DNA from 3 places in the Arthrobacter sp. FW305-BF8 genome. Region 1 is predicted to be linked to each of the others. Evidence: predicted binding sites of a transcription regulator. Region 1 holds the regulator's gene; each other region holds the start of a gene.
What was found. The regulator LexA, encoded in region 1, represses DNA repair genes until DNA is damaged. The targets are predictions, from matches to a motif close to TCGAACANNTGTTCGA.

Region 2: a site for LexA is predicted at 2,589-2,604, ahead of LFT45_RS22010 (LexA family protein). Genes of this name have one in related genera too.
Region 3: a site for LexA is predicted at 3,011-3,026, ahead of LFT45_RS22605 (LexA family protein). Genes of this name have one in related genera too.

Annotation. Positions count from the first base shown of each region.
Region 1 covers NZ_CP084561.1:1,863,115-1,870,328, reverse strand. Annotated here, with positions in the region: gene priA (bifunctional 1-(5-phosphoribosyl)-5-((5-phosphoribosylamino)methylideneamino)imidazole-4-carboxamide isomerase/phosphoribosylanthranilate isomerase PriA) at 1-422, opposite strand, end outside; gene LFT45_RS08345 (hypothetical protein) at 498-656, opposite strand; gene hisH (imidazole glycerol phosphate synthase subunit HisH) at 657-1,394, opposite strand; gene hisB (imidazoleglycerol-phosphate dehydratase HisB) at 1,391-2,017, opposite strand; gene LFT45_RS08330 (histidinol-phosphate transaminase) at 2,077-3,195, opposite strand; gene LFT45_RS08325 (LysM peptidoglycan-binding domain-containing protein) at 3,274-3,624, opposite strand; gene lexA (transcriptional repressor LexA) at 4,002-4,748, shown strand; gene LFT45_RS08315 (ATP-dependent DNA helicase) at 4,791-6,851, opposite strand; gene hflX (GTPase HflX) at 6,844-7,214, opposite strand, start outside.
Region 2 covers NZ_CP084561.1:4,848,783-4,855,996, reverse strand. Annotated here, with positions in the region: gene LFT45_RS22025 (universal stress protein) at 1-467, opposite strand, end outside; gene LFT45_RS22020 (hypothetical protein) at 644-844, shown strand; gene LFT45_RS22015 (Y-family DNA polymerase) at 868-2,151, opposite strand; gene LFT45_RS22010 (LexA family protein) at 2,144-2,575, opposite strand; gene LFT45_RS22005 (hypothetical protein) at 2,752-3,039, shown strand; gene LFT45_RS22000 (WD40/YVTN/BNR-like repeat-containing protein) at 3,115-4,245, shown strand; gene LFT45_RS21995 (MoaD/ThiS family protein) at 4,255-4,542, shown strand; gene LFT45_RS21990 (hypothetical protein) at 4,548-4,784, opposite strand; gene LFT45_RS21985 (glycoside hydrolase family 13 protein) at 5,041-6,828, shown strand; gene LFT45_RS21980 (alpha-amylase family protein) at 6,855-7,214, opposite strand, start outside.
Region 3 covers NZ_CP084562.1:59,097-66,310, forward strand. Annotated here, with positions in the region: gene LFT45_RS22585 (DUF4192 family protein) at 1-28, opposite strand, end outside; gene LFT45_RS22590 (hypothetical protein) at 631-981, opposite strand; gene LFT45_RS22595 (hypothetical protein) at 1,057-1,488, opposite strand; gene LFT45_RS22600 (helicase associated domain-containing protein) at 2,136-2,801, shown strand; gene LFT45_RS22605 (LexA family protein) at 3,040-3,471, shown strand; gene LFT45_RS22610 (Y-family DNA polymerase) at 3,513-4,811, shown strand; gene LFT45_RS22615 (hypothetical protein) at 4,852-5,217, shown strand; gene LFT45_RS22620 (hypothetical protein) at 5,226-5,591, shown strand; gene LFT45_RS22625 (hypothetical protein) at 5,551-5,832, shown strand; gene LFT45_RS22630 (hypothetical protein) at 5,891-6,175, shown strand; gene LFT45_RS22635 (ATP-dependent DNA ligase) at 6,208-7,188, shown strand.

The DNA of each region.
Region 1 (7,214 bases):
GTGGTTCCCCGGACGTCCAGGCCGACGGCGATCCGGTCACCGAAGCGGTCGATGGCCCGCGCGGTCCATTCCGGATTCTCCAGAGCGGCGGTGCCGAGGTTCACCCGGGCGACGCCCAGGTCCAGTGCCTTCTCCAGCGATTCGTCGTCCCGAAGGCCGCCGGAGAGCTCGACCTTGATGTCCAGCCGGCCCACCACTTCGCGCAGCAGGTCCGCGTTCGAGCCGCGTCCGAAGGCAGCGTCGAGGTCCACCAGGTGAACCCATTCCGCGCCCTGCTGCTGCCAGTTGAGCGCCGCCTCCAGGGGCGTGCCGTAGCTTGTTTCGCTGCCCGCCTCGCCCTGGACCAGGCGGACGGCCTGGCCGTTCACGACGTCGACGGCGGGAAGCAGTTCAAGTACCGGCAGCTCGTTTTGGCTGGTCATCAGGGGTCCTCAGTTCTTGTAGACGCGGGTTCCCGTGGGCGGCCACTTCTGCGGCGCGCACGGCGGGTTAGTGGGTTATGTGCCGGGAAGGGTCAGCAGGTAGGCGGCCAGCAGCGACATGGCGGCCAACACGTAGAAACCGATCTGGATCCAGAGCGGTTTGCGCTGCTGCCTGAAGGACAGGCCGCCGCCCACCAGGAGACCGGCGAGTCCCATCAGGAGGATTGACCACATCTAGGCGTCCGCCGCCTGCCGGGAGTGCGGCGCGCGGAGCCCGTCGACCCAGTTTTTCAGGAGACGCGCGCCGGCGTCACCGGACTTTTCCGGGTGGAACTGGGTGGCGCAGAGGGGGCCGTTTTCCACGGCGGCGACGAAGGGGCCACCGTGCTCGGACCACGTGACCAGGGGCGGCGCCATCCGCGGCTGGATCACGTCGAAGTCCCAGTTCTGGACGCCGTAGGAGTGCACAAAGTAGAACCGCTCGCCCTCGACGCCGGCGAAAAGCCTGGAGCCTTCCGGGACCTTGACGGTGTTCCACCCCATGTGCGGCACCACTTCCGCCGGGAGGAGCTCCACCTTGCCGGGCCACTCCCCCATGCCTTCGGCTTCGGTTCCGTGTTCGACGCCGGCTTCGAAGAGCACCTGCAGGCCGACGCAGATCCCGAGGACCGGGCGTCCGCCGGCAACGCGGCGGCCGATCATCCGGATGCCGTCAACAGCTTTGAGCTCGCGCATGACCGTTTCGAAGGCGCCGACGCCGGGAACGACCAGCCCGTCGGCGTTCAGCACGTCCTCGGGCTTGGAGCTCAGGATAACCTCCGCACCGGCACGCTCAAGGGCGCGAACGGCCGAACGGACGTTGCCGGAGCCGTAGTCCAGGACGGTGACGGTGGGTTTGCCCTCCGGGGATGCCGGCTTCATTGTGGCGGACGGGTCGAGGATCGCGCCCTCGTGCAGTACTTTGCCGGTCACAGTGCTCCTTTGGTGGACGGAATGCCCTCGACGCGGGGATCCGGCTCGACGGCTGCGCGGAGGGCCCTGGCGAAGGCCTTGAACTGGGCTTCCACGATGTGGTGCGGGTCGCGGCCCGCGATGACGTTCATGTGCAGGCAGATGCCGGCGTGCAGCGTGATGGCCTCGAACACGTGCCGGGTCAGCGAGCCCGTGAAGTGGCCGCCGATCAGGTGGTACTCCTGCCCGGCAGGCTCGCCGCCGTGCACCAGGTAGGGCCGGCCGGACACGTCGACGACGGCGTGCGCGAGGGCCTCGTCCAGGGGCACGGTGGCCTCACCGAAGCGGCGGATGCCCGCCTTGTTGCCCAGCGCGGTGCGCAGGACCTCGCCGAACGTAATGGCAACATCCTCGACGGTGTGGTGGACGTCAATGTGGGTGTCGCCGGTGGCCTTGACGGTCATGTCGATGAGTGAGTGCTTGCACAGGGCCGTCAGCATGTGGTCGTAGAACGGGACCGACGTGCTGATATCCGACACTCCGGTGCCGTCGAGGTTGATCTCCACCAGCACGGAAGATTCGCTGGTGGCACGCTCCATGCGTGCAGTCCGGGCCTCGGCAGCCTTGATACCGGTGTCGCTCATGGTGATAGATGTCCTTTGACGAAGGATGGGGGCAGACCTGACCTGGTCCATATTCAAGTTTAGGCCGGAAGTACGGCCTGCCGGGCCAGGATGCTTTCCAGCGCTTCCAGGAAGGCTGTGGTTTCCGTCTCAGTACCGGCCGTGACCCTCAGGTGGCCGGCGATGCCGACGTCGCGGACGAGCACCCCTGCATCCAGCAGTCCCTGCCAGACCTCATGGGGGTTCTCCAGCCCACCGAAGAAGACGTAGTTGGAATCGGACGCCGCGGGCCGCAGCCCCATCCGCGTCAGTTCCGCGACAATCCGGTCACGCTGCCGTTTGATGTCTTGGACATCGGCCATGAGCGCCTCGCGGTGCTGCAGCGCCGCGAGGGCGGTTGCCTGCGTGACGGCCGACAGGTGGTAGGGAAGGCGCACCAACCGGAGGGCGTCGGTCACCTCCGGGGCGGCAGCCATGTAGCCGAGGCGGGCGCCGGCAAGAGCGAACGCCTTGCTCATGGTCCGGGAGACGATGAGCCGCTCCCGGCCGGGCAGCAGGGTGAGGGCGCTGGGCGTGCCGTCGTGTGCAAACTCGTGGTAGGCCTCGTCCACGACGACGACCGCCTGACTGGCCTCGCCAGCCTCATAGACGGCTTCCACCACGTCCAGGCCCAGGCCGGTGCCGGTGGGGTTGTTGGGTGAGCACAGGAAGACGATGTTTGGCTGGAGTTCCCGCACCTGGTTCGCCGCGGACTCTGCGCTGAGGCCGTAGTCGTCGGCACGCCTGCCGGCGATGTAGGCGGTGTCCGTGCCGCTGGCGAGCAGCGGGTACATGGAGTACGTCGGCGGGAAGCTCAGGAGTGACCGGCCCGGGCCGCCAAACGCCTGGAGGATCTGCTGCAGGACCTCGTTGGAGCCGTTGGCCGCCCAGAGGTTGTCCGCGCCCAGCCCGTGGCCGAGGTATTCAGCCAGGGCTTCCCGGAGTTCAGTAAATTCGCGATCGGGGTACCGGTTGAGCCCGGCGGCGGCCTCGGATACGGCCGACGTGATGGCCGCCCGCACGTCGGCGGGCACGCCATGCGTGTTCTCGTTGACGTTGAGCAGGATCGGAACATCAAGCTGGGGGGCGCCATAGGGGGACAACCCCCTCAGGTTGGTCCGCAGGGGCAGTCGGTTCAGTCGCTCAAGCTGGTCAGTCACTAGGACAGTTTAAGTAACCCGGAGGGCTGGCCGGAAACTGTGACGGTTCCGGCCAGCCGAAACCGCGCCCAATCACCCCTACTTGTTGGGCACAAACAGCTGCTGACCGGGCATGACTTTGCCGGCCTGGAGGTTATTGAGCTGGACGATGTCCGCGATCACGTCCCGGGGATCGCGGTCCGGGTCGACCTGCCCGGCGATGGCCCAGAGTGATTCACCGGGCTGCACCGTGACCGAAACCGTGGGCGTAACCGTCAGGCCACCGGCATTGTCTGCAGCCTTGGCCGGGGAGTTCAGGAGCCCGGTCAGGGACAGGATAGCGGCAGCCAGCAGAACAAGCGGCAGACCGATCAGGACAATGCGGCCACGGCGGGTCAGACGAAGCCGCGGTGGCTTCCCCGTCCGGGACGCCGCCATTGAACTGGACATTGCCTTTGAAGGCATTGCGGCCGAACGGGACATTGCCGTTGAAGTTGATGCTGCTGTTGAAGCTGACATGGCGTGAGCCCTCCTGGACCAAGTTGTGCTGCCTCGTGTTCGAACAAACAGTTCGAACACCGGGCTGCCAAGCGGCCCTCACTAGAACACATGTTCGAACTTTGCTTTTCCTAGTTTTAGCACCTATCGACGAATTAAGTCGAGACTCGCTAGAACAAATGTTTGAAAAAGCACTATGGCTGGCCTACGTTGGAAATCACAGAACAACCACATCTGCAGTTGATCAGCAGGGTCTGACATTTTCAGGCCGGAAGTTCCCGGCCACTGCAGCTACCGCGGCCGGGAGGAACGGAAAGGCGTTGGCGAACATGGCAGCACAGGCCTCTGACGGCAAGGCTCCCCAGCGCAGCCCGCGGTCTCAGCGGACCCCCAAGGGACTCACCGTCCGGCAGAAAAAGATCCTGGAAACCATCCAGCGCTCGGTCAACGACAACGGCTACCCGCCGTCGATGAGGGAAATCGGCGACACCGTCGGCCTGGCCAGCCTATCCAGCGTGACCCACCAGCTCTCGCAGCTGGAAAAGCTTGGCTACCTCCGGCGCGACCCGAAGCGGCCGCGCGCCATGGAGGTCCTGATGCCGCTCACCCTGGATGCAGGGACGGCAAAAACCGGCGGCGCTGACAAGGCCCCGGCCCTGAGCGCCGCAGGCGCGTCCGTATCCGAACTGCCCAGCGCGATGGACACCGCAATGGTGCCGCTGGTCGGCCGCATCGCCGCCGGCGGCCCCGTCCTTGCGGACCAGATGGTGGAGGACCTGATGCCGCTGCCACGCCAGTTGGTGGGCCACGGCGAACTGTTCATGCTCAAGGTCGCAGGGGACTCCATGGTGGACGCCGCCATCTGCGACGGCGACTGGGTGGTGGTCCGGCGGCAAAGCGACGCGGTCAACGGCGACATCGTCGCTGCGCTGCTCGACGACGAGGCGACGGTCAAGACCTTCCGGCAGCGGGACGGGCACACGTGGCTGCTTCCGCAGAACACGCAGTACGAACCCATCCTGGGCGACCACGCCGTCGTCATGGGCAAGGTGGTGTCCGTACTCCGCTCGCTGTAGCCGCTGCAACGTTAGCCCCGGGCTGTTATAGCCCGGGGCTTTTCACGCCTGTGCGCCGGCGAGCCGTTCGAGCGCTGCGACGGCGGTCTTCTTGTCGGTCGTCGGCCAGAACGGCGGCAGGGCAGCCCGCAGGAACCCGCCATAGCGTTCCGTGGACAGCCGGGAATCCAGCACTGCCACCACTCCCTTGTCGTTCGCGGACCGAATGAGCCGTCCTGCCCCCTGGGCCAGCCTGATGGCCGCGTGCGTGGCGGACACGGACATGAACCCGTTGCCGCCGGCCTGGGCAACGGCCCGGGACCGCGCGGTCATCAGGGGGTCGTCCGGGCGCGGGAAGGGGATCCTGTCAATGACCACCAGGCGGCACGATCCGCCCGGCACGTCGACGCCCTGCCACAGGGACATCGTGCCGAACAGGCACGTATCAGGCTCGTCGGCGAACTGCTTCACCAGTGCCGTCATAGTGGATTCGCCCTGGCAGAGAATGCTGACATCCAGCCGCGTGCGCAGGGCGTCCGCCGCTTCCTCGGCCGCCCGTCGTGAGGAGAACAGGCAGAGCGCTCCCCCGCCGGAGGCGCGGATGAGGGACTCGAGTTCGTCCAGCGCCTCCGGCGAAGTGCCGCGGCCCGGTTTCGGCAGGTGCCGTGCCACATAGAGGATGCCCTGCCGGGGGTAGTCGAAGGGCGAACCCACGTCGACGCCGGTCCAGCTCGGCGCACCGTCGCCGACCAGCCCCAGTCCGCCTGCGGCGGGTTCGAAGGCAGAGCCGATGGCCAGCGTGGCCGACGTCAGCACCACTGTATGGCCGGCGAACAGGCCTTCACGCAGCCTGCCTGCGACGCTCAGTGGGGCGATGTTGACCAGAGCCGGGGCAGTCTCGTCCGGCGCCGAGTATCCCTGTTGGGGATCAAACGTGCTGTTCCGGGAGAACCAGACCACCTCACGGTTTTCGCGCGCCGCAATCAAACGTTCGCAAAGCTCCAAAATCACCAGCAGACGGGAGCGCGCAAGCTGCCGCCCGCCGTCGGCCGTTGTGTTGCTGTCCCCCTTGGAGTCCGACAGCGCCGCCCGGCAGGCCTCACGAAGCTGGTCCACACAATCCAGCTGCTCGTCGTTCAGGCCGTTCGGCAGCAAGCCGCTGGGAACGCCGGCGAGGGCGACCTCCAGGTTTGCTGCCGCTGTGTTGAGCGCGTCAACAGTGATCCCGGTGTGCTTGCGGGCGCCGGAGGCCGCGGCATGGACCATGGCCACCGACAGCTGCCCCGAAACCGCGCCGGTCACCCGGTCCTGGAGCTCGTGGGCCTCATCCACCACCACGACGTCGTACTCAGGCAGCACCGCCAGGCCCTCGAAGGCGCTGACGGCCAGCATGGCGTGGTTGGTCACCACGACGTCGGCTTCCGTGGCGTTGTGCCGGGCAAGCTCGCTGAAGCATTCTTCGGCGAGGGGGCATTTCTGCGCGCCGAGGCATTCCATGGACGTGACGGACACCTGCCGCCAGGCCCGGTCCGTGACGCCGGGAAGGAGCTCGTCACGGTCGCCCGTGGTGGTCTGCTCCGCCCATTCCCGGAGTCTGACCACCTCCTTGCCGAGCTGCGACGAGGGACCGCCCATCGCCGCGGCGAAGTGCGGAACGCTGGTGTCCTCGCCCAGCGAGAAGAGCTGGCCCTCCGAGGGTTCCTCGGAGGGAAAGCCGCCCTCCAGCTTGTGCCTGCAGACGTAGTTCGCGCGGCCCTTGACCAGTGCCACCTTCACGGGCCGGTCGAGTGCCGGTTTGAGGCTCTCCAGCAGCCGCGGGAGGTCACGGCCCACGATCTGGGTCTGCAGCGCGAGGGTGGCGGTGGAGACGAGGGTCGGCTTATTGCTCTCCAGCGAGTGCGCGATGAGCGGGACCAGGTAGGCCAGCGACTTGCCGGTTCCCGTGCCGGCCTGCACCAGCAGGTGGTCGCCGGTTTCGATTGCCCGCGCCACCTGCCGGGCCATCTCGTGCTGGCCGCTGCGGCTTTGGCCGCCCATGCCGGCCACGGCGCGGTCGAGCAGGTCAAGTACGAGCTGCTCTCGGGCCGTGGCCGCGGCGCCGGCGGCTGCCGCCCCGTCAGTCATCGGTGCTGAAGGATTCCAGTTCAGCCGCGAGGCCTTCCCGGACCATGACAACGGCGCGGGTGCCGGCCTCTTCGTGCTCCAGGCTCAGGATCTCCGCATCGGAGTCGTGCAGCTTGCTGATGAGATCCCCGCGGTGGTAAGGCACGAGGAGCTGCATCTTGACGCTGGGCCGCGGGATGGCCTCGCTGATCGCCTCGAGCAGCTCGGCAATGCCCTCCCCCGTACGTGCCGAAACCACCACGTGCCGCGGTTCGCGCTGCTTCAGCCGCTCCACCACAAACGGGTCGGCGGCGTCGGCCTTGTTCAGAACGATGATCTCGGGCACCTTGCGGGCGTCCACCTCGGCGAACACCGACCGGACGG
Region 2 (7,214 bases), 1.9 Mb from region 1:
ACCACCAACACGGGGCGGCTTTGGTGGTGGGTGAGCCATGCGGCCACGGAGCCGTTCAGGAGTTCAGTGATCCGGTGCCCGAAGCCGCGCTCCGGCGTGCCCACAATGATCATGGGGGCATTGACCTCGGAGGCCAGCCTGCCGAGGGCCCGTGCGGGATCCCCGGCAAGCGTGCGCAAGGTCCACGCCGGCCCTCCGTCCTGTAGGGCCGAGCCGATGGCCGACTTCAGTTCCGTCGTCACGGAACGGATGTCGTCGTCGTCCCTGTCGGGATGCAGCGAAAGCCGGTGCGCAGAGCGCGCGGGATCCCACTCAACCAGGTAGCTTGCTTCGTCCACGTAGGCGCACAGCAGCGGGGCGGACAGCTTTTGGGCCAGAGTGACCGCGGTCTTGAGGACCTCCGGATGCTGACCGGGGACCATGCCCACGAGGAGGGGAGGCGGCCCGCTGAAATGCTCTGCATCCATAATCAATTGTGTGCCTGCGGCGTCAGGAAAGACCATAGCCACAGCCCTTTCGGCCCAGCTCAGCGACGGTTTTTGGCCCTGCGGCACGGGTGCTGTCCCGCGGAGAAGAGTGCTGATTTTCCCTTGAATCCCGGCCGTGGCGAGCCTAGCGTGGAGACGTAGAAAGGCGGCGTCCCATGCAGATTTACATGTGGTGGCTTGATCTTGACCTGAAAAGCAAGGAGTGGCTTCGCGAAAACCTGCGGGCCGGTGACGTTCCGCTGTTCGTGATGCAGGGGATCGCCGAGGCGGGAGGTCCGCACCCGGATACACCGCAGGCAGTCTTGACCGAAGCCGAGTGGGATTTCATCGAGACGCAGTCTGAATTTGTGGACTGAACGGTCCGCGGACGCGTGGCCGGTCAGGCCGCACGCACCACCGGCAACTCGTCCCAGTGCGTCGTGTAGCGTGGCGAACGCATTTCACGCTTCATGCTCCAATCCAGCCCGGTCCTTAGGCCTGCGAACCCGAGTCCGATGGTGCCCCTGCCGCACTTCCGGCTGACCTGCTCAACCAGCGGGCCGATCCCGCGTTCCTCGTGCGGGTTGGCGAAGGGCTCAAGTGGCTGCTGGTTGCCGGACGGGCGCAGGTCGGTGACCATGATCCCGGCACGGGCGTACTTGACGCCGTCCTGGATCGCGGGAAGCAGGGCATGGGCGGCCCTAGTGAGCAGTACCGGGTCTGAGGTGGGCATGGGCAGCGGAACGCATACCGAGGGAAACGACTTGTCCTTCGGATTGTAATGGGACGTGCCGGCGAACGCGGTGAGGACCTTGGCCTGGAGGTGGTGCCGGGCCAGCCGGGCACTCGCCTGTTGCGCGTAGACGCTCAGGACCTGGCGAAATTCAGGAGCTGACGCCAAGGGAGTGGAAAACGAGCGGGAGAAGATCAGCTGGTCCCGACCCATTCGCTCCTCCTCCAGCGGTATGCAGGGCGTCCCGCGCAGTTCGAGCACGGTACGCATCAGCACCACTGAAAAGCGGTCGCGCACCATCACCGGATCGGCACGGCTCAGCTCGAGGATGGTGCAGATCCCAAGGGCGTTCAACCGCTTTTCGAGCCGGCCCGCCACACCCCACACCTCCGAGACCGGCAGCCGGGCCATGAGCAGTTCGCGTACCTCCGGCTCCATCGACTCCCAGCGGCACACCCCGCCGAGCGCAGGGTTGTTCTTTGCCCACCGGTTGGCCAGTTTGGCGAGCGTCTTGGTGGCGGCGATGCCGACGCACACGGGCACCCCGACGTTGCGCTGGACCGCGGCCTTGATGGTCCGGCCGAGACCCACCACCTTCTCGGGGCTGCCCTTGATGCCCAGGAACGCCTCGTCGATGCTGTACACCTCAAGCCAGGCCGAGTAGCGTCCCAGCAGTTCCATGACGCGGGAGCTGATGTCGCCGTACAGTTCATAGTTGCTGGACCGGGCAATGAGGCCCCATTCCTTGGCCCGAGGGGCGAGCTTAAACCACGGATCGCCCGTGCTGATCCCCAGGGCCTTGGCCTCCGGACTGCGGGTCACGGCGCAGCCGTCGTTGTTGGAGAGCACGACGAGCGGCTTGCCTTCCAGGGAGGGGTCGAAGGCGCGCTCCGCGCTGGCGTAGAAGCAGTTCACGTCCACCAGCGCTATTTGCTGCCGCGAACTAGACATGGTGCAGGCACCTCGTGGCCACGCCCCAGATGGTGAGATCGGCCAGGGCGGGGACGTTGATGTCCGGATACAAAGGGTTGGCGGCCTGGAGCACCACGCCTGCCGCGGTGACCTTCAGGCGCTTGACGGTGAGCTCACCGTCCAGCACCGCGACGACCACGGACCCGTCGCGCGGTTCCAGCGCCCGGTTGACGATCAGTTCGTCCCCGTCGCTGATGCCGGCCTGTTCCATCGAGTCCCCGGATACCCGCACGATATAGGTGCTGGTGATGTCCTTGATCAGGTGCTCATTGAGGTCGATCCGCCCGTCAAAGTAGTCCTGGGCGGGGGACGGGAAGCCCGCCGCCACGGCCACGGGCGAAATCAGCACTAGCCGCAGGGAAAGTCCCGCCTCTATCACGCGCGGTCCGATGATCACACCCACAACACACCTTGTTTCGAATATATGTTCGATAATGCAGTGTAGTCCTCCCGACTGACAGAATGCAGCCAGGCCAGGCAGCGGTTGGATTCATCACACGTTCGCCGTGCCGTCTCGGTGACAGCGGGTCTGCGTCGCATACTGGTCTCATGGGGATGCAAGGCGCAGGAGGATCAGTGGTGGAAACCTTGAAGAGGGTGGTGCGGAACGAGTACTTTCCGGCGGCAGCCGTGCTGACGCTGGTGGTGCTCTTCTGGGTGGCGGGCCTTTTTGGTGGCCTGTCTCTGCTGAGCCGGAGCCAGCCTCCGATCGCCACGCTGACATGGCTGCTGTTTGTCTACGCCGCTGCCGTTCTGACGCCCCTGGCCGGAATCCTGGCAGCGGCCGACCTGCTCCGCCGGTGGTGGCGGAACCGCCGCGCCGGGAAAGCCGGCAGCGCCAAAGCCGGTGCAAGGACGGGGTCCTAGGTCCCGCCCGGGCAACGAAACCCACGAAACCCGCGGGGGCTCAAACCATTGCAGCCCCTCCAGCGGAGTGGTTGCATGGGGAGCATGAATGCCTCAGAGAGTTTCGTCTTAGCGATCGGGACCAAAAAAGGCCTCTGGCTGGCCACCAGCCAGGACCGGAAGCAATGGTCCTATTCCGGCCCGCACTTCCTGATGAGCGAGATACCGAGCATCGGAATCGATACGCGGGACGGCCGCACCCGCATCATGGTGGGGGTGCGGTCCGAGCACTGGGGCCCCTACGTTGCCCACTCGGATGACCTCGGTGCCAGCTGGACCGAGCCCGAGCAGGGTGCCATCAAGTTCCCCGAAGGCACCGACGCCGCCGTGGAACGCATCTGGCAGATCTACCCCGACGCCGAATCCCGTCCGGGGGTGGTCTGGGCCGGTGCGGAGCCGATTTCGGTGTGGAAATCGACCGACGGCGGCGAGCACTTCGAGTTGAACCGCGGACTGTGGGACCACCCGCACCGCAGCGAATGGGGTGCAGGATATGGCGGCGCAGCCGCGCACTCGATCGTGGTCAACTCCTCCGGGGACAACGTGCACGTCGCCATGAGCACGGGAGGCGTCTACCGCTCGCTCGACGGCGGGACGTCCTGGGAGCCGCGGAACAAAGGGATCTCCGCCTACTTCATGCCCGATCCCAACCCGGAATTCGGCCAGTGCGTGCACAAGATTGCCGCGGATGCCGCCGTCGACGGCCGCCTTTACGCGCAGAACCACCACGGCGTGTACCGCACCGACGACAATGCCGAGAACTGGGAATCGATAGCGGAGGGCCTGCCGGCCGATTTCGGGTTCGTCATGCTGACCCACCCCCGGCGTGCAGGCACGGCCTGGGTTGTTCCCCTGAAGGCCGACGGCGAACGCATCCCGCCGGACGGAAAGCTCGCCGTGCACCGTACCGACGACGCCGGCGCCACGTGGAAGCGCCTGGACTCCGGGCTGCCGCAGTCAGAATTCAATGCGGTGCTCAGGGACGCGGCTTCCGTGGATTCCGCGGAACCCGCCGGGGTGTACTTCGGAACGCGCGGCGGCGCGGTGTATGCCAGCGCGGACGAGGGCGAAACCTTTGCGGAGGTGGCGTCCCACCTGCCGGATGTGCTGTGCGTTCGCGCTGCCGTGGTGGCTGGAGCGCCCGTTGCAGCGGCGACCCCCGCGTGAGGATGTGCGGTGGCTGAGATCAGCGTGGTCCTTCCCGGCGTCCTCCAGCCGCTCGCCGGCGGGCAGTCCATACTGACTACACCCGCCGACGGGGCGGTGACTGTGGGTTGGTTGCTGGATTCCGTGACCGGAACCTACCCGGTGCTCGCCAGGCGGCTGCGGGACGAGACGGGTGCGCTCCGCCGTTACGTGAATATTTACGTGAACGGTGAGGAGGTCCGGCGTCTCCGCGGCCTGGAGACGGAAGTTTCTGCCGGCCAGGAAGTGCTGATTATCCAGTCCGTGGCTGGCGGTTAGCTCGCTCAGGCGACGCGCCAGACGCTGCATTCGTCCGTATTGATGGCCTTGCGCATGCCCGAGTGATGGTCCATGATCCAGACGACGCCGATGCCCGGGGCTGTCTCCTGGACGCTGCCGCGGCGGACGATGACATCGTCATAGCTGGGGCCCACCGACAGGCGGGCCTCGATCTCGTCGCCGCGGTGCAGCTGGTCCAGGGCACGGACCCGGGTGATGTGGGGTTTGGCTTCCTTCAACATGGCGTGGCCTCCTGAGCTGGAGCTGGTGCCTGCAATTGCCGGCACAACCAAGTGTGGCGTGGCATTGTTGCGCACGCGTTTCCTGCCCGTTAGCGTCCGGTTAGTTTCCGGCGCCGCGGCGGTTTCCGCCACCCCATCCTGCATTCCGGACGGTATCCGCTGAGGCCTTCTAGCCAAGCCATTGACCGCCGATTCTTCTGGAACAAGACTTTCAGTGGGCCAGCAGCCCGCCACCGTCGACCAGGAGGAGCCAGCGATGACCACGCAGGAAACCGAGGCAGAAACGGCTTACCGCGCCGGCAGGGAGTGGTTCAAGAGCGCGGTGGTCTACCAGATCTATCCGCGCAGCTTCGCTGACTCGGACGGCGACGGCATCGGTGACCTCCGCGGGATCATCGGCAAGCTGGACTACCTGCAAAAGCTGGGGGTCGACGTCGTCTGGCTTTCACCGGTGTACCGCTCGCCGCAGGATGACAACGGCTACGACATCAGCGACTACCGCGACATCGATCCCGTGTTCGGCGACCTGGAAACCCTCGACGAACTGCTGGACGGCCTGCACTCGCGTGACATGAAGCTGGTGATGGACCTGGTGGTGAACCACACCTCCGACGAGCACCCGTGGTTCGCGGAGTCCCGCTCCAGTAAGGACAACCCGAAGCGGAACTGGTACTGGTGGCGGCCGCCGCGCGAGGGCGTCGGGCCTGGTGAACCTGCTCCCGGAATGCCCGGTGCGGAGCCAAACAACTGGGGATCGGCCTTCTCGGGGCCGGCCTGGGAGTACGACGCAAAGACGGGGGAGTACTACCTGCACCTGTTCTCCAGGAAGCAGCCGGATCTCAACTGGGAAAACCCGGAGGTGCGGGCGGCCGTGTACGACATGATGAACTGGTGGCTGGACCGCGGTGTGGACGGCTTCCGGATGGATGTCATCAACTTCATTTCCAAGGAGCAGTCGCTGCCGGACGGCCCGCAGGCCGAAGGGATGCTCTACGGCGACGGCGGCCCGCACTTCATCTGCGGACCGCGCATCCACGAGTTCCTCCAGGAGATGCACCAGGAGGTCTTCGCGGGGCGGGACAAGGACCTGCTCACCGTGGGCGAGATGCCGGGCGTCACCGTGGAGGACGCCGCCCTCTTCACCGATCCCGGCCGCGGGGAGGTGGACATGGTGTTCCAGTTCGAGCACGTGGCCCTCGACCAGGAGGGCGGCAATAAGTGGCGGCCCAAGAAGCTGCTGCTCACCGACCTGAAGAAGTCCCTGGGCCGCTGGCAGGAGGGGCTCGCGGAGCGCGGCTGGAACAGCCTCTACTGGGGTAACCACGACCAGGCCCGCGCCGTCTCCCGGTTCGGCGACGACGGCCAGTACCGCGAGCTGTCGGCGAAAATGCTGGCCGCGGTCCTGCACCTGCACCGCGGTACGCCGTACGTCTACCAGGGCGAAGAGCTGGGCATGACCAACATGGCATTCGGGGCCATCAGCGACTACCGCGACATCGAAGTCCTCAACCACCACCGCGAGGCCACCACGCACCTGGGCCACACCGACGCCGAGGTCCTCGCCGCCCTGGCACCGCTGAACCGGGACAATGCCCGGACACCCGTGCAGTGGGACGCCAGCCGGCATGGCGGCTTCACCACCGGGGCGCCCTGGATTGCCGTGAACCCCAACGCCAACACCATCAACGCCGCCGCCCAGGTTGACGATCCCGACTCGGTCTTCAACTTCTACCGCAAGGTCATAGCCCTCCGGCACTCGGATCCCGTAATCGCCTACGGGGATTTCAGCATGCTGCTGCCCGACGACCAACACGTCTACGCGTTCACGCGGTCCCTTCCGGAGGCGGAACTTTTGGTGCTGGCCAACTTTTCGGGGACCGGCCGGACAGCCGAGGTTGACGACGGCGGCTGGTTTGGCGGCCTAGGAACGGCTGAGCTGGTGCTGGGCAACTATCCGCCGGACGCCGGCGAGGCGCCGGCGGCAGGACCGCAGCAGTTGGAGCTGCGCCCGTGGGAGGTGAAAGTGTTCCGCCGGGACCGTTAGGCCCGAAGGGCCCGGCTCAGGGCCCCTCAGGGCGCCAGGCGGTCGCCGGGCCGGTGGACCCGGAACCAGCGGTAGCCGTACCGCCCCAGCTCAACGGTGAACCCGCCGTCGGCCTCCAACGGTACGTTCCCGCCGTCGAACAGATCCAGCAGGATGGCGTCCCTGAAAGCCCGCGGCGGGCTGTCCCGGGATCCGACGTTCGCGGCGACCTTGACCGGCGCCTCGCCGAAGTTGTGAAGCAGCACCACCGTTGCCTCTGCCGAGCTGCAGCGGTGCGCAAAGACGGCCGGCTCCGGCTGCTCGAGGACAGCGAACTCGCCCCAGCCCAGTTCCGGTGACTCGCGGTACCGCTGGATGAGGGTGGCCATGAAGTTCCACAGCGATTC
Region 3 (7,214 bases), on a different replicon from region 1:
ATCCGGTGATGGTCAGTTTTTCGTTCATGGTTTTTGTCCTTGCAGAGACGTGGGGGTGTGGGGCGGTTCAGGTGACCGGCCAGCTCCCCTCTCCCCCCGTTGTTTTTTGGCTGCTGGCGAAGCTTGCGGAGCTGTGCCCGTGGAGTCCCGTCTACCCGTGAGGGCAAGACACGGAAAATCTTCGGAGGAAATCAGCGACGAAGGAGCGCCGGAGAAGACTTTTCCGGGGCGCAGGCCCCGGAGGAACGGAGGGGCTAGACGGGACGGAGCGGGCACGTACGATCCGAAGGACAGCAGCCAAAAAACGTCGAAGACGTGAACAACAGGGTTCAGGGACGGCGGAGCCCTGCGGAGCCGGCACTGGACCCCGACAGCCGGCCGCGCCAGCGGACGCCCTTCAACTGGTTGGAGCGCAGCGGAAACCAGGGCGAGCCCTTGCGAGCCTGCCTTTCGCTCCGGGCCACGGACAACCCAACGAGACTGCCGGCCCGGGCTTGCCGCCGGCGGCCGCCGCCCGGCACCTGATTACTGCGGGATTGGCGGTCCGCCGCGGGCGACCACCAGCGAAAGCCGGCCACGACGGTGGACCGCCCGCGGTGACCGGCCCCGAAAGACCGGCCACCGGCGGCCCTATTCGCGGCGGTCGTGCAGCGGGACGGCTCCGTAGTGCCCGGCCGCGCGGCGGAACCGGCCGTCACTGCTGAAGATGAACGTGCCGCCGAACATGTACCACGGAGCGGGTTCACCTTCCGGGGCGACCGGCTCCGCGTGGACCACGGTCTCGCGGTGTGGGTGCTCGTTTTTGACGAGCCGGACGGCGGGTCGTTCCTCAGTGGCCTCGAAAACCGGGTCGATGCCCTCGCCAATGACGGTTACTTCCATGACGCTGGCAGAGATGCCCCGGTTCGAGAAGTCCGCGCCCGGAGCGTCACGGTAGATCAGGGCGGTGATGCCCTTGGGGCTGGCGGTGTCGTTGCTCATGTGCTGGCTCCTGTGAAGTTGTGGGCGCTGTACTGCCCGGCACCGGCCGGGCAGTACAGCGCCTGTTTGTGTTGGTTAGGCGGCATCCCGCACGACGTAGGGCATCCGGTACCGGCTCGGCAGTTCGGCGGCGGCCTCCGGCAGGTCTGCCGGGCCTTGGGCCTGCCCGTTCTTCCAGTGGAAAAATGCCTGCTCCGTGATCGCGTCCCACAGGCGGGCTTTCGTCCGGAAGTAGGTGCACGTCACGTCACCCTCGCAGTAGGTCGCGATGCCGAACAGGTTGCCGATGCTGTCAGCGGTGCGGGTAACGGCGACCATGACATAGGGCCATTGGCCCAGGTCCCAGCCGTCACAGCCCCAGCTGGAGAGCACGGCCCAGCCGTGCTCTTCGATCAGTTCCATCCAGTCGTAGCCACCGTTCATGTGGTAATCACCCAGCACGGTCACGCCGTCGATGGTTTCCCCGGTGTCCGCGAGGGTCACGGTCTTATTGCTTACTGCGGTCATGGTTTTTGTCCTTGCAGAGACGTGGGGGTGTGGGGCGGCTCAGGTGACCGGCCAGCTCCCCTCTCCCCCCGTTGTTTTTTGGCTGCTGGCGAAGCTTGCGGAGCTGTGCCCGTGGAGTCCCGTCTACCCGTGAGGGCAAGACACGGAAAATCTTCGGAGGAAATCAGCGACGAAGGAGCGCCGGAGAAGACTTTTCCGGGGCGCAGGCCCCGGAGGAACGGAGGGGCTAGACGGGACGGAGCGGGCACGTACGATCCGAAGGACAGCAGCCAAAAAACGTCGAAGACGTGAACAACAGGGTTCAGGGACTGCGGAGCCCTGCGGAGCCGGCACTGGACCCCGACAGCCGGCCGCGCCAGCGGACGCCCGCATGGATGCGAGCCCTGCGAGCATGTCCTTGATCCCAGCCGACGGCCAATGGACTCCCAAGGCGATCCGTGCTTTCCCCAAGGTTGGCGAGACAGAGTTGTCTCATCCCCACCGGGCCGCAGTCACGGGCAAAGCCTGCCGGCCCTGACCCCGGGGCCCGGGCTGTCCCCCATGCACCCCGGCCCCGGCGGAAAGGGGCGGCCCCATGCGCGCGTGCACGCCATGCAGGATGGACTTCGCGGCAGGTCGTTGAGCGGTGCGGGTGGCAGGATGGTGCCGTGACGACCAGGCGGCGTACTCGGGCTCCGAACGCGGAGTGGGTGCTGATGTACCGGGGCGGGCTGACCCGCTCCCGGATCGCCGCGCTCACCCGGGCGCCGGCCGCGACGGTCGGCTACCACCTGTCCGTGGCACTTGGAATGGACCCAGGGCTGCAGGCCGCCCACGAGAAAGCCGCAGGCCCACCGCCAATGCAGGTGAGCGGGCAGGGGCTGGCGCGGATGCGCCAGTTCGTGGCCCTGGTCCGGGAGACCGGGCGGTATCCTTCCCGCACCGCCAAAGATGCGGATGAGCGGAGGCTGGCGTCGTGGTTGGAGCGGCGCCGCCGCGACGCCGCTGCCGGGACACTCGCACCCGCCTACCGTGATGGGCTGGCCGACCTCCCCGAATGGCAACGGCCACCGCGGTCCGTGGCCGATGAGGCCAGATGGCAGGACCGGCTCGCCGCCCTGGTACGGTACCGGGCGGCCGGGCACGACTGGCCCCGGCACAAGTCCGTCGTGGCCGGGGAAGAACACGACCTCGGCGTCTGGCTGCACGTCCAGCGCCAAAAGGCACGCCGCGGCGAACTTGAGCCGGCCAAGGCAGGCGCGCTGGATGAGGTGCTGCCGGGCTGGCGCTCCGGCCGGCAACGCGGCCGCAAACCCCGCACCGGCACGGTGTAACCGCGACTTCCCCCACGGACAGCACAGACCACCCCTGGCGGGTGGGCGGGTTGTGCCCATTGGGGGCAGGTGGAGCCCTCCGCACAGCTCAAAGCTGTCCCCATTGGCGTGCAACCCGTCCCGTCCAAGCGCCGGGGCCAGGGCCTCTGCGTCCCGATGCACCTGGAGGATTCTTTACTGTCCGACCCCGGGTCTACACTTGAAACCTATCGAACATATATTCGAAAAAAGGTGTGTTGTGGGCGTCATTGTTGGTCCCCGTGTGCTAGATGCGGGCGTGTCGTTGTTGTCGGTGCTGGTCTCCCCGGTGCCGGTCGCGGCGGGATACCCCTCGCCGGCGCAGGACTACTTCGACGGCCGGATCGACCTGAACGAGCACCTGATCAAGGACATCACCAGCACCTATGTCGTGCGGGTGACCGGGGACTCGATGGAGGGCGCCGGCATCAGCGACGGGGACGAACTGATCGTCAACCGGGCGCTGGAACCCACGGACGGGTCGGTCGTGATCGCCGTCCTGGACGGGGAGCTGACCATCAAGCGGCTGCGCATCACCCCCATGGGCGTGGTGCTGCAGGCGGAGAACCCCAAGTACCCGGACATCCGCGTTCCTGCGCTGTCCGAGCTGAGCGTGTGGGGCGTCGCCACGAGGTGCCTGCACCATGTCTAACGCGCGCTTTTCCGTTAAACGCGAACTGCCTGGGGGATCTGATGTCTAGGCCGGCCGTGATGCGGCGGATGCCGCAGATCGCGCACGTGGACGTGAACTGCTTCTACGCCTCGGCCGAGCGGGCCTTCGACCCGTCCCTGGAGGGCCGGCCGGTGGTGGTGCTGTCCAACAACGACGGCTGCGCCGTCACCCGCTCCCCCGAAGCCAAAGCCCTCGGCATCCCGATGGGCGAACCGTGGTTCAAACTCGCCCCGCGGGCCAAGGAATGGGGCCTGGTCGCGCTCTCGTCCAACTACGAGCTCTACGGGGACATCAGCGCCCGGGTGATGGAATTGCTGGGCCGGTACTCGGCCTGGCTCGAGGTCTACAGCATCGACGAGGCCTTCCTCGGCGTCAAAGGCTCCCCCGCCGAGCTGCTCGCCCTGGGCCGGGCCATGAAAGCCGCGGTCCGCCGGCACGTCGGCGTGCCGGTCTGCGTCGGGATCGCCCCCACCAAAACCCTGGCGAAGCTGTGCAACAAGTGGGCCAAACACAACCCGGCGTTCGGCGGGGTCTGCCACTGGGACACCGTGCCCGCACCTGCACGGGAGGCACTGTTGGGGAGGTTGTCCGTGGAGGAAATCTGGGGGATCGCCGGCCGGCTGACCAAACGACTGAACGTCATCGGCATCCACACGATCGCCGACCTCACCTGCGCGGATCCGGTCGCGATCCGGGACAAGTTCTCCGTGGTCATGATGCGCACCGTCCTGGAACTGCAGGGCACCCCCTGCATCCCGATGGAGGAAGAACGCATCGGCCGGGACCAGCTGATCTTCTCCCGCTCCTTCGCCACGCCTGTCACCACCGCCGCCGGGCTCCGGCAGGTCCTCTCCGTCTACGGGCAGCAGGCCTCAGCACGGCTGGGCAAGCACGGGCTGCAGGCCAAGGTCCTCACCGCGTTCGCCGGCACCAGCCACTACAACCAATACGAGAAGTCCTACCCGTCGGTGTGCGTGGCGCTGCCGATGCCGACGGCGGACCCGGTCCTGCTCACCCGGGCCGCGCACGCGCTGCTGCCCACCATCCAGGAAGGCCTCAAATACGCCCGCGCCGGGATCATGGTCACCGACCTGCGCCCCACCGGCAACCAATCCCCGCTCGAGCCCTTCGAGAACCCGCACGAGGAACGCCACATCGGCACCCTCCTCGAAGACGTGACCCGCCGGTATGGGCGCGGTGCCATCGGCCTGGGCCACGCCGGCATCAAAACCGGCCTGGACTGGACCATGAAACGCGACATGCTCTCCCCCCGCTACACCACCCACTGGGACGAACTCCCCCTCGTCAAAGCCGCCTAACAACCACCCCCAGACCAGCACCAACACGGAAGACAAACGAATGACCATCACCCATGAACCCCGCAGCACCAGCCCTGCCGACCCCACGCCCAAGACCGCCCCCACAACGGCATCGACGAAGCCCGGCGTGCCGGTACAGGTGCGATTCAACGCCGCCGGAACTCCCCTGGCCGTCCGCCACGACGGACAGATCTGGGCGGTCGCAGCCGAACCGGTGCACTGGTTCGAACGCTGCGACTGGTGGCACACCGGCACCCGGGCTGCCATCGGCTCCGGGGACCTGGTCAGCGTCGAACACTGGCGCGTCCAGGTCCGTGATAGCACCTCCGCGCCGTTGCGGACCTTCGAGCTGCGCCGCGACCCGTTGTCGGAGCAGTGGCTCCTGGTTTCCATTACCGACGGGTAAGGGCAATCGTGGGTGGGTTCTCCGGCCCGGTGCCGGACCAGATGTGGGCGGCGCTGCGCCGTGAGTTCGGACTGCCTTCCCTGGAACAGGTGCACGCCCGGCTCAGCGCGCTGCCGGATGTGGAGCCGGTGCTGCGCAGCCTGGTCCGGGTGTTCATCGACGACGGGACCTTCTGCCCCGGCTTCCAGTTCACCGCCGGCGGCCAGCTCGATCCCCGGGTGACAGCGCTGTTCCGGGCGGCGCTGGAGGCGAAAGTGCCGCACAACTACTTCGCCCTGTGGATGATGACCCCCGCCCGGGAGCTGTCCTGGACGCGCCCGGTGGACCGCCTGGATGAAACCAGCCGCCTCGTCCGGCTCCTGCAGGCCCCGTGAAAAGTCCGCCCATGCCCCGGAACCGGTCGATGATGCCATCGGCGATGAATGGCTCGAATACCTCGCGTCCGTGGGCGCGGTCGACGGTGTCGTGGCCGCCGCACGCGGCTACGCCCAGGCCGGACAGCGGCTGGACAAAACCGTCGCGGCCGCCAAAGCCGCCGGGGCGACCTGGGCCGAGATCGGCCGCGCCGCCGGAATCACCCGCCAGGCCGCGCACGAACGCTGGGCCGACAAATAGGGAGCATCCGGACCACGACCGGGTTCACACGCGCGGTGCCTGGCGTAGCCTTTGGGCCATGGGACTGATGTACGACGATCCGCGGCTGGCCGCCCTGACCCTGCTGCGCATCGCTGCCGAGGAAGCCGAGGGCCCCTCTGGGATGACCGGCCGCATGCACGCGGTCATGGGCGACCTCGTGCAGCGCAACGGGGCCGGGTATTTGGCGGAGCTGGCCATCGCCCTGGCCCGGACCGGGTTCATCGCCGTCGATGAACTGGCCAGAAGGACCGGGAACAGCACCGCCGAACTGCTGGACGCCGTCGAGGTCGATACGCTCGAAGGCCTCGATGGGGACTGCTGAGCACTCTGCCGGGACCGGCCTGCCGGCGGGGCTTGCCCCGCCGGCAGGTCGCCCTCGCCCGGGCCGTCACGAAGATGCCCCGCGCCCGGCCCGGGAATCTCCTGTTTGAGGCAAAGTGGGACGGCTACCGCTGTATCGTCGTCCGCGACAATGACCGGGCCACGCTGTGGTCCCGGCAGGGCAAAGACCTAAGCCGGTACCTGCCCGAGCTGATTCAGGTCTTGGAGGCTGCTGTCCCTCCCGGGTGCGTGATCGATGGGGAGGCCGTGATCTGGGCCAACGGCCGGCTCAACTTCACCGCCCTGCAACAGCGCCTCAGCGCCGGCCCGAAAACCCTCCCCGGACTGGTCCGGCAGACCCCGGCCAACTACGTCGCGTTCGATGTCCTCGCCGTAGCCGGACACGACTCCCGCGACCTGCCGCTGCACCAGCGAAGGGCCCTCCTGGAAGAGCTCGCCACCGGCTGGGAGCCGCCACTGTCCCTCTCCCCCACCACAACTGACCCCGATGAGGCCGCCCGCTGGTTCGAAGAATTGCCCCACACAGGAGTCGAGGGGCTCATCATCAAAAACACCAACGAGCCGTACACCCCGGGCGTCCGCTCCTGGTGGAAGCTGAAACACAGGGAAACCATAGACGTCATCTGCGGTGCCGTGATCGGACCGATCACCCAACCCTCAGAGGTCGTCGCCGGCCTGGTCCTGGAGGGTGAACTGCGGATTGTCGGCCGTTCCACCCCGCTGAAGACCGCGGACGCCCGGGACCTGGCCCGATGGCTGAAACTGCCAAAGGGTCAGCATCCCTGGCCCGCCACTGTGAAGGGCACGACCCTAGACAGGTTCAACCGGGACAAGGAACCCGTGACGCTCACCCTGGTGGAACCGGTGGTCGTGGAAGTCTCCGCCGATACCGCCTGGTCGGGCCGGTCCTTCCGGCATCCCCTCCGCCTGCTCCGGGCCAGACCGGAACTGTCCCCTGCCGATGTGATCCTGCCCGAACTTCATACGGGTTAGCGGTCGGTGCGGATGGTGATGAGTTT